Regions from separate parts of the Mesorhizobium captivum genome, predicted to be linked through region 2. Evidence: riboswitches for the same ligand, from Rfam matches in the RefSeq annotation. Region 2 holds a riboswitch; each other region holds the start of a gene.
The links. Region 2 has a riboswitch for cobalamin ahead of metE (5-methyltetrahydropteroyltriglutamate--homocysteine S-methyltransferase). Riboswitches for the same ligand answer to the same signal wherever they lie in the genome.
Positions count from the first base shown of each region.

Region 1: it holds a riboswitch for cobalamin, as region 2 does, so the genes downstream of both, RFM40_RS32200 (CbtB domain-containing protein) here and metE (5-methyltetrahydropteroyltriglutamate--homocysteine S-methyltransferase) in region 2, are expected to answer to the same signal.
Region 3: it holds a riboswitch for cobalamin, as region 2 does, so the genes downstream of both, RFM40_RS17020 (DUF1636 family protein) here and metE (5-methyltetrahydropteroyltriglutamate--homocysteine S-methyltransferase) in region 2, are expected to answer to the same signal.

Region 1 is NZ_JAVIJB010000070.1:5,713-8,980, reverse strand. It holds gene cobU (bifunctional adenosylcobinamide kinase/adenosylcobinamide-phosphate guanylyltransferase) at 1-446, opposite strand, end outside; gene RFM40_RS32205 (CbtA family protein) at 439-1,230, opposite strand; gene RFM40_RS32200 (CbtB domain-containing protein) at 1,246-1,425, opposite strand; cobalamin riboswitch at 1,463-1,662, opposite strand; gene RFM40_RS32195 (gamma-glutamylcyclotransferase) at 1,734-2,420, opposite strand; gene RFM40_RS32190 (MFS transporter) at 2,522-3,268, opposite strand, start outside.
Region 2 is NZ_JAVIJB010000062.1:19,408-22,675, reverse strand. It holds gene RFM40_RS31265 (adenosine kinase) at 1-754, shown strand, start outside; cobalamin riboswitch at 1,311-1,510, shown strand; gene metE (5-methyltetrahydropteroyltriglutamate--homocysteine S-methyltransferase) at 1,607-3,268, shown strand, end outside.
Region 3 is NZ_JAVIJB010000018.1:97,170-100,437, reverse strand. It holds gene RFM40_RS17025 (winged helix-turn-helix domain-containing protein) at 248-1,468, shown strand; cobalamin riboswitch at 1,476-1,678, shown strand; gene RFM40_RS17020 (DUF1636 family protein) at 1,719-2,153, shown strand; gene cobW (cobalamin biosynthesis protein CobW) at 2,150-3,187, shown strand; gene RFM40_RS17010 (cobaltochelatase subunit CobN) at 3,205-3,268, shown strand, end outside.

The sequences.
Region 1 (3,268 bases), on a different contig from region 2:
CGGCCTGCCGCGTCACGGAACCGGCGCGCCAGCGCATTGTCCGGCACGATGCCGAGCCCGACTTCGTTCGACACCACGAACCAGGGCCCGCGCGGGCGCGACAGGATATCCGTGAGCCGCCGGCATTCGGCCTCGATGTCATGCTCCGCCAGCACATGATTGGTCAGCCACAATGTCAGGCAATCGATCAGCACCGGCTGGTGCTCGGGCAAGGCCTCGATCGCGGCGACCAGATCGAGTGGCGCATCGACGGTGACCCAGCCTTCGCCGCGACGCGAGCAATGCAGCGCGATGCGCTCGCGCATCTCGTCGTCATAGGCCTGCGCTGTGGCTATATAGGTCCAGGGCGACGGGCCTGCCGTCGCCAGGGTTTCGGCATGCGCGCTCTTTCCGGAGCGCGCACCGCCGATGATGAGGGTCAGACGACCCTTGGCACGATCAGGCAAAGCTGTCGCGCAGGCTGGTCGCCGTGCCGGTGAAGCGGCCGCGCACCACGCCGACGACGGCACCCAGCACCAGCCAGAACACCAGGTCGGTGACCGTCACCGCCACCACGAACTGATGATGCAGCCCTTCCGGAATTGCCGTCTCGAAGCTGTCGGGCTGCGGCGCGCCGACGATATGCGGCGCAACGATCAGCACGACCGCTAGGATCGCCAGCGGCGACTTGCGGAAGGCGATCAATCCGAGACCGATCGCGGTTGCCGCCACTGTCGACACCCACCAGATCTGGCGCGGCAGCAGCTCGGCCGCCGGCATTGCCGGCAGTTCGGGCGGCAGGCCGAGCCCGGGCGCCAGCGTGAACACGGCAAAGCCGGCGAGGCCCCAGAACACGCCCTGGCGCCAGTTGCCGATACCGCCGGCAAATTCGGAGACCGCGACCAGGATTAGCGCGAAGCCTATGCCCGTGACGACGTTGGCGACGACGTTGAAGGCGAAGCGCTCGAAGCCGTCGGCCGGCGCCCAGTCCTCGTCCTCGGCCGGAGCCGCCGCTTCCGTCGGCGCCGGAGCAGCGCTGCTCATCGTATTGTCCGCCGGAGCAGCCGAGCTCATCGCATAGTTGTCTGAGGTCGCGGCATGGTCATGGTGATGGCCGTCACCCGCCTTTTCATAGACTTCCGCCTTGAGGATCAGCGGCACAGTCGCGTAGGCCTGCATGCAGGCGAGCACGATGCCCGCCACGAGCCCCGCGATCGCCGCGATGAACACGACGTTGCGAAACAGGTTCATGATGTCGGACCTAGCTTAGTGGCAGGGAAAAGCCATCGAGTGGCGATAGTCATGGGCAGCGTTGTGGACCGCATCGATATGCGAGAAGCCGACAAAACCGACGACGAAAATGCCGAGCAGCGCGGCCAAGGCCAACTGCATGATGCGCGACTGCGAGGAGACGGAGGCGCCGAGAGAGACGGAAGCGGTATTCATGTCTTGTCCTTTCGCCCTCCACCCGAGGGCATCGAAGTCAACTTTCCCGTCGCCGGCAGGTCTCCTGGCTCGCGGATCCGCGCCCTTCCCCACCTTCCCGAGGAAAAATCCTCAGTGGTTTATGGAGAGGACTACCGCACACAGTTGCGGGGGCAGCCACGGCTTTGGGCAAAAAAGTCCACCCTCACCGCATTCCCTCTTGGCTCCAAAAACGGAACCGACGACATCGGCGACTATAGGCAGAATCGACGCGCCCGGCAAACCAAATTCCGCCACCTCAGAGCGCGATTGCGGCACGCAGTGGCGTGCTAGGAGCCGGCAATCCTTTCAGCGACAAGCTGCTGCAATCGCCACAAATGGGCGTCGTGGATGCCGCGCGCTTCGAGATTCTTGACGGTGTTGTAGAGATAGTCGGCGCCCGAACCCCAATGGCCGCAGGACGTCGCCAGCCTTTCGACCACCTCCTCTTCGCCGAGCGGGCCGGCATAGGTCGTGCCCTTGCGATTGATGACGAAGGCGAGCGCTTTCAACGACCCTTTGTCGGTTGCAAGCTGCAGGAGGCGGGGGTGGTAGCTGGTCGGCTTCAGCGTCATCTCGCGGCGGAAAAGCTTGTCCAGCGCCTGCCGGCGCTCGCCACCGTTCAGGCGGAAAGCAACACCCTTGCATTGGCCGCCACGATCCAGCGCCATCATCAGACCCGGACTCTGTTTGGTACCGCGCCAGCGCGTCATCTTCATGCAGAAGGAGCGATGCCAGCCGCGCGCCATAGCGACGCGCTCCTCGACATGCTCGATTTCAGGCTTCCAGATCAGCGAGCCATAGCCGAACAGCCACAGCGGTTCGGTCGCGGGAAGCTCAGCCTCGAATACATCCAGCATCGCTTCATAGTCGCTGTCCGCGAGATGCTCCGCATCAGGGTCGGGCCCTGGGTCCTCGACCGCGCGAAAACAGCGGGCGACCAGCTCCTCGGTCAGCGACATCGTTCTTGCAGGCATGCGGTGCACCTTCGGCGGCCGGCGAATCCACTGGCGATGGCGAACCGAGCTTAGGTTTCTCGCGCAAGCGCCACAATGCGGAAGACCAGCCCGGTCGCTGATCAAAAAGATTTCGGCAGATAGCGCCAGGTGAAGAAGCCGCAAAAGGCGGCCAGTATGCCGAGCGTGACGAACACCGAGCCGAGGCCGAAGAAGGTCAGCACCACCGAATAGACGAGCGGCGGCGTCAGCTCGGAAAAGTCGAGGTAGGTGCGGTAGACCGCCGCCATCTGCGCCTTTTCGTAAGAGCGCACCGAACGCATGAAGGCGGTGGAACCCAGCGCGTCGAGCGCGATGGTGAAGAGCGCGCCGCAAAGCAGGAAGACGGCGGTGAGCAGCGGCGCGGCTGCGCCGACACCGCCCGCCGCAATCAGCATGGCCGACATCGCGAAATAGGCGAAGGTCATGGTCCGCCGGCCGCCGAAGCGCTTTCCCGCCCTGCCCCAGAAGATCGCCATGAACAACAGCGCATTGCCGGCCGAGACCAGCAGCCCGCCGGCAAGCTTGCCCTCGCCGGTGATCACCATGAACAGCGGGCCATAGACGAAGAAGGTGGTCCAGAAGCAGGAGCGGCCGAAGGCGATCAGCCAGGCAAGCCGCAACCGCGGCTGCGTGATGAAGCGGCCGATATTGGCGAGTGGGTTGGCCGGCCGGCTCTTGCCGGGGCGGATCGATGGGTTGTCGCCCAGCCGGTAGGTCCAGAACAGCGCGAGCAGCGCCAGCGCGAAGACCACGACCGCGCCATGCGCGGCATAGATGCCGAAGCGCGTATAGAGAAAGATGCCGAGCGTCGGCCCGCCGGTCCAGGC
Region 2 (3,268 bases):
GGTGTCGAACGACGCGCTCGGCGACATCTACACGCACGACATCCATGCCCAGGGTGTGGCCTTCGACACCAGGCCGCTCCATGGCGAGCCGCCGACGGCGCGCTCGATGATCTTCGTCACGCCGGACGGCGAGCGTTCGATGAACACCTATCTCGGCGCCTGCATCGAACTCGGGCCGGAGGACGTCGAGGCCGACAAGGCCGCCGGCGCCAAGGTCACCTATTTCGAAGGCTATCTGTGGGATCCGCCGCGCGCCAAGGAAGCGATCCGGCAGACCGCGCGGCTCGCGCATGCCGCCGGCAGGGAAGTGTCGATGACGCTGTCGGATTCCTTCTGCGTCGACCGCTACCGCGACGAGTTCCTGGATCTGATGCGTTCGGGCACCGTCGACATCGTCTTTGCCAACAGCCACGAGATCAAATCGCTTTACCAGACCGCTTCCTTCGATGAAGCGCTCGCCGCCATCCGCAAGGATTGCAGAATAGCCGCCGTCACCCGCTCGGAAAAAGGCTCGGTGATCGTGCGCGGCGACGAGACCGTCACCATCGAGGCAACGAAGATCAAGGAGCTGGTCGACACGACCGGCGCCGGCGACCTCTACGCGGCCGGCTTCCTCTACGGCTATACGAGCGGCCGCAGCCTTCAGGACTGCGGCCATCTCGGCTCGCTGGCGGCCGGGCTGGTGATTCAGCAGATTGGCCCGCGGCCGCGCCAGAACTTGCGCCGCGAGGCCGAACAGGCAGGGCTGCTGTAGGGGCGGTCCAAGGACTAGCTTCCTTCCTCCTAGTGAAATCTGTTTAGGAAAGCGCGGGCAAATCAAAATGTCGCATGTGCATCCCGTTGAGGGCGGTTTTCCCCTTGGCGCTTCTGGTCTAGTTGCCGGAACTCGGAAACGGGTTGGCGCCACTTACCGGTGGCAGTTTCAGGTGATCTTGATATCAGTCGGCGCGCGGACGCCCACATTCGCGTACTGCAGCATGCGACTAGCCTCGCAGTTCTGCTGGCGCGCCACCCTGCCTCGCGCCCCAATCGGTCCGACCAAAGGCCCGGCTCACAACTCTTGCGCAGCCGGGCCGAACGGCCGAGCCGCCGTCTGGCACGGTTCTGCACAGCGCCCTTTGTCAATTTGGCCCTGTCACCTGCAGCGGCCAAAGTCTGGCTTCATGTAGCCAATCTCACTTACCGCGTGCCGAAACGATCGAAAAGTTCGTCCTCTACGCGACTTGGAAATCACCCCGAAAGTACAAAGTGCGTTCACATAATGACATAAACATTTCTTTATGCGATATTGACAAAAGAGCTGACTGCTGTGATTGTGTCCAAGCCATGGTTCTCCGTACGGCGCTGCCGCAGCGGAGCTAAGAGGGAAGCCGGTGAGATGCCGGCGCTGCCCCCGCAACTGTTAGAGGCGAGCCGACCCCACTCATGTCACTGAGGCGAACAGCCTCGGGAAGACGGGTAGAGGCTATGACCCCCGAGCCAGGAGACCTGCCACGGCGAACTATTGTCCACGGGCGGGGTGTCTCGGTGGCCGCTGCAGCCCGGCGTTCGTACCGGCCTACTGGCGCCTTCGTTGTCCCCCACGCCCCAACCATCGGGGTATCGCATGACTCTCTCTCAACAAATTCCTGTAGCAACGCTTGGTGTGCCGCGTATCGGTCGCAGGCGAGAATTGAAATTCGCGCTTGAAAGCTATTGGTCCGGAAAATCATGCGCTGCCGAGCTTCTCGCGACGGCAAAGGCGCTGCGTGCCGCGAGCTGGGAGGAGCAGCGCGATCGCGGTGTGTCGAAAATCCCGTCGAACGACTTCTCGCTCTACGACCATGTACTCGACACCGCCGCCATTGTCGGCGCCGTGCCGTCCCGCTACGCATGGAATGGCGGCGAGGTCCCACTCGACATCTATTTCGCCATGGCCCGCGGCAACCAAGGTCAGACGGGCAATCGCGACTCTGGTCGGGAGCCTGCGGCTAGCCCTGCCCTAACCGCGATGGAAATGACCAAATGGTTCGACACCAACTATCATTACATTGTGCCGGAACTTGACGACGATCAGGCGTTCACACTCTCGTCGACCAAACCGGTTGATTACTTCCTCGAGGCTAAAGCCTTGGGCATTCATACACGCCCGGTCATGCTTGGACCGGTCACTTTTCTCAAGCTGGCGAAGTCACCTGTCGAAGGTTTCAATCCCCTCGCGCTCCTGCCGCGACTTCTGCCCGTCTACGAGCAACTCCTGCGGAGGTTGAAATTCTCGGGAGCCGATTGGATGCAGATCGATGAACCAGCGCTTGTGCTCGACCTAAACCCGAACGAACGAGCCGCACTTGAATTTGCCTATGGGCAGCTGTCGAAGGCCGCGCCCGAGCTGAAGATCATGCTGGCTACCTATTTCGGGCCGCTGGGGGACAATCTCGAGACGGCGATATCGCTGCCTGTGGCGGGCCTGCATCTTGATCTCTCGCGTGCTCCCGAACAGTTGGAGATGGCTGGTCGGCTCGCGCCTAAGGATCTGGTATTATCGCTTGGCTTGATCAATGGCCGCAACGTCTGGCGCGCGAACCTCACTGCCATTCTCGACCGCATCAAGCCGATCGTCGCGGGCTGGCCCTTGGATCGAGTCGAGATCGCGCCTTCGTGCTCGATGCTGCATGTGCCGATAGACTTGCGTATGGAGACGGTACTGGATGCGAACATCAGGTCCTGGCTCGCGTTCGCGGCCCAGAAGACCGACGAACTGGTCATCCTGGCTCGGGCCTTGTCCCAAGGTAGAGATGCCGTGGCTGGTGAGTTGAAAGCCTCTGACGAGGCTGCCGCGACTCGCGCAACATCCACGAAGGTCCATGACCCGCTCGTTGAAGGGCGGATCGCCGACATCAACGGTGCTATGAAGCAACGAAAGAGCGCATTTGCCGAGCGTTCCAGGGTCCAGGCCCGCACGCTCGGCCTGCCGCCGTTCCCGACGACGACCATTGGATCCTTTCCGCAGACGCCTCAGGTGCGCAAGGCGCGTTCCGCTCACGCGAAGGGCCAGCTCAGCTATGTCGATTACGAAACCTTTCTGAAGAAGGAGATCGAGGCTGCGATTCGCTTGCAGGAGGAGATCGGGCTGGACGTGCTGGTGCATGGGGAGTTCGAACGAAACGACATGGTACAGCATTTCGGCGAGCAACTTTCCGGCTTCGCCTTCACCGAACATGCCTGGGTGCAGAGTTATGGGTCGCGCTACGTGCGTCCCCCCATCATCTTCGGCGACGTATCGCGCGCC
Region 3 (3,268 bases), on a different contig from region 2:
TTTAAGGGCCCTATGCTGCGATGCGGCGAGGGTTAGCGCAGCGGTTTCGGCGAAGCAAGTCAAACGTTGTTCAAAAACCCGCCCTGGACGCCATATCGGAAGAAACTGGTCCGATCCGCTCCTGTTTGATTTCCTTCACTTTTTACTCCACTTTTCTCTCCTGACACATCTCCCGCCATTTGCCTGCTAGCATGTCTGGAATCTCCGGCTGGAAATGCCGGCAAAAGATCGGGGCAAGGATAGCTTGATGAAGGAAAAAATCTCGCTTCGCATGGCCAGGCGCATTGCGCTTGCCGCGCAGGGTTTCACGGACCCCCGCCCCGGCGGCGAGCCCAACCGCCGCCACCTCGCCCGCGTGCTCTCCCGAACCGGGCTGCTGCAGATCGATTCCGTCAGCGCGGTGGTGCGCGCCCACTACATGCCGCTTTATTCGCGTCTCGGCCCCTACCGGCTTGCGCTGCTCGACAATGCCGCGGTCACCCGCAAACGCGCGGTATTTGAATATTGGGCGCACGAGGCGTCCTTCCTTCCGGTAGAGACCTACCCTCTGATGCGCTGGCGCATGCAGCGCGCCGAGCAGGGCGAGGAGATGTATCTCGGCCTCGCCAAATGGGGCCACGAGCGCAAGGAGACGATCGACGAGATCTACCGGCAGGTCGCCGAACGCGGGCCGATCGCCGCTTCCGACATCGAAGGCCACAAGGGCAATGGCGGCTGGTGGGGCTGGAGCGAGGCCAAGCACGCCTTCGAATGGCTGTTTTGGGCCGGGCGCATCACCACCGCCTACCGGCGCGGCTTCGAGCGCTATTACGACCTGCCGGCGCGCGTTCTGCCTCAGGCGGTTCTCGATCTGCCTGTCCCGTCGGTCGAGGACGCGCATCGCGAATTGCTGCGCATTTCCGCCCGCGCCCATGGCATCGCCACCTATGGCGACCTGCGCGACTATTTCCGCCTGGCGCCGGGCGACACCAAAGACCGCATCGAGGAACTGGTCGAAACGGGCGAGCTGCTGCCGGTGAAAGTCGAAGGCTGGGACAAGACCGCCTATCTCCACAAGGACGCCCGTTTCCCGCGCCGGATCGAGGCCCGCGCCCTGCTCGCGCCGTTCGATCCCGTGGTCTTCGAACGCACCCGCACGGAAAAGCTGTTCGGCTTCCGCTACCGCATCGAGATCTACACGCCGGCAGAAAAGCGCCAATATGGCTACTATGTGCTGCCGTTCCTCCTCGGCGACCGGATCGTCGCTCGCGTCGATCTGAGGGCCGATCGCCCGGCAAGCATCTTGCGCGTCCACGCAGCCTATGCCGAGGCCGAGGCCCCGCCCGAAACGGTCGCGCAGCTCTTCGAAGAATTGAAGCAGATGCAGGCGTGGCTCGGACTGGAGCGTATCGAAGTGACGCCGGCCGGCGACCTCGGGCCGGCGCTGGTCGACATCTCGGCGTCGCACCCTGCGTTGACAGGCGCATAGCCGTAAGCCTAAATCCGAGCCAGACGGTCTTCTCCCGGCAAAGGGAGGAGCTAAGAGGGAATGCGGTGCGGGATAATTTCCTAAATCCGCGGCTGTCCCCGCAACTGTAAGCGACGAGCCTCAGCCGAAAACCACTGGGATGTTCCCGGGAAGGCGGCGCCAAGGCGATGAAGCGCGAGCCAGGAGACCTGCCGTCCGAGACTTAAAATATCCGATCGCCCGGCGGGTTTTCCGGGCAAGGAGCCTGGTTTTGGATCGCAACGGCAGTTTTCCGGCAAATATTGCGGACATTCCGTCCGAGCCCGACGACGCCTTGGCCGGTGTGACCGTTATCGTCTGCTCCTCCTGCCGCGACGAGACTGGTTCGGACGCGCATCCGCGCGCTGGCGCCCTGCTGGCCGAGGACACGCGCCGCGCTGCATCGGGCGAAAAAATCCGCATCCACACCGTCGAATGCCTTGGCAATTGCAAGCGCCGGCTCAGCGCTGCGCTTCTGCGCGACGGCTGCTGGAGCTACGTCTTCGGCGATCTGGACACGACGAGCGGCGCCGACCTCGTCGCCGGCGCAAAGCTCTTCGCAACTTCCACCGACGGCCTCATCCCCTGGCGCGGCCGGCCCGACTCCCTCAAGCGCGGCCTCGTCGCCCGCATCCCTCCCCTCGACCTCCTGAAGGACCGATCATGAACGCATCCGTTTCCCGAGTGCCCTGCACCGTCGTCACCGGCTTTCTCGGCGCCGGCAAGACGACGCTGATCCGCAACCTGCTCGAAAATGCCAAGGGCAAGCGGCTGGCGATCATCGTCAACGAGTTCGGCGATGTCGGCATCGACGGCGAGATCCTGAAAGGCTGCGGCGTCGACACCTGTCCGGAAGAAAACATCGTCGAGCTCGCCAATGGCTGCATCTGCTGCACCGTCGCCGATGACTTCGTGCCGGCGCTCGACCAGATCCTGTCGCGCACGCCGAAGGTCGACCACATCCTGATCGAGACTTCCGGCCTCGCTTTGCCGAAGCCGCTTGTCCAGGCTTTCCAGTGGCCGAGCGTGAAGAGCCGCGTGACGGTCGACGGGGTCATCGCCGTGGTCGACGGCCCGGCGCTGGCCGACGGCCGCGTCGCCTCCGACATGGACGCCCTGCAGGCGCAGCGCGCCGCCGACGACTCGCTCGACCATGACGATCCGGTCGAAGAGGTATTCGAGGACCAGATCGCCTGCGCCGACCTGATCATCCTATCGAAGAGCGATCTGATGGACACGGCCGGCGCGGCCCGCGCCAACGCCGTCATCGGCGAGCATGTGGCGCGCGCCGTGAAGGTCGTGCCGACCGCGCAGGGCAAGGTCGATCCGTCGGTGCTGCTCGGCCTCGGCCTCGCAGTCGAGGAGGATATCGAAAACCGCAAGACCCACCACGATGACGAGCTCGACCACGAGCATGACGATTTTGACTCCTTCGTCATCGATATCCCGTCGATCGCCAATCCGGATGAGCTGGCCAAGCGCGTCGCTCTCGCCGCCGAGCAGGAAAACGTGCTGCGCGTAAAAGGCTTCGTCGAGGTTGGCGGCAAGCCGATGCGGCTCCTGCTCCAGGCTGTGGGCCCACGCGTCAACCACTATTACGACCGCGCCTGGACGGCCGAGGACGAGCGCCGCTCGCGGCTCGTCGTCATTGGCCTCAAGGGGCTTAACCGCCCGGCGGTCGAGCGTATCCTCGCCGGCTAAAGGCAATCCGCACAGCGATGCATATCCTCACCACGACATCTGCTTCGCTCGACGACCTCGCCGAGCCGATCGACCTCAGGC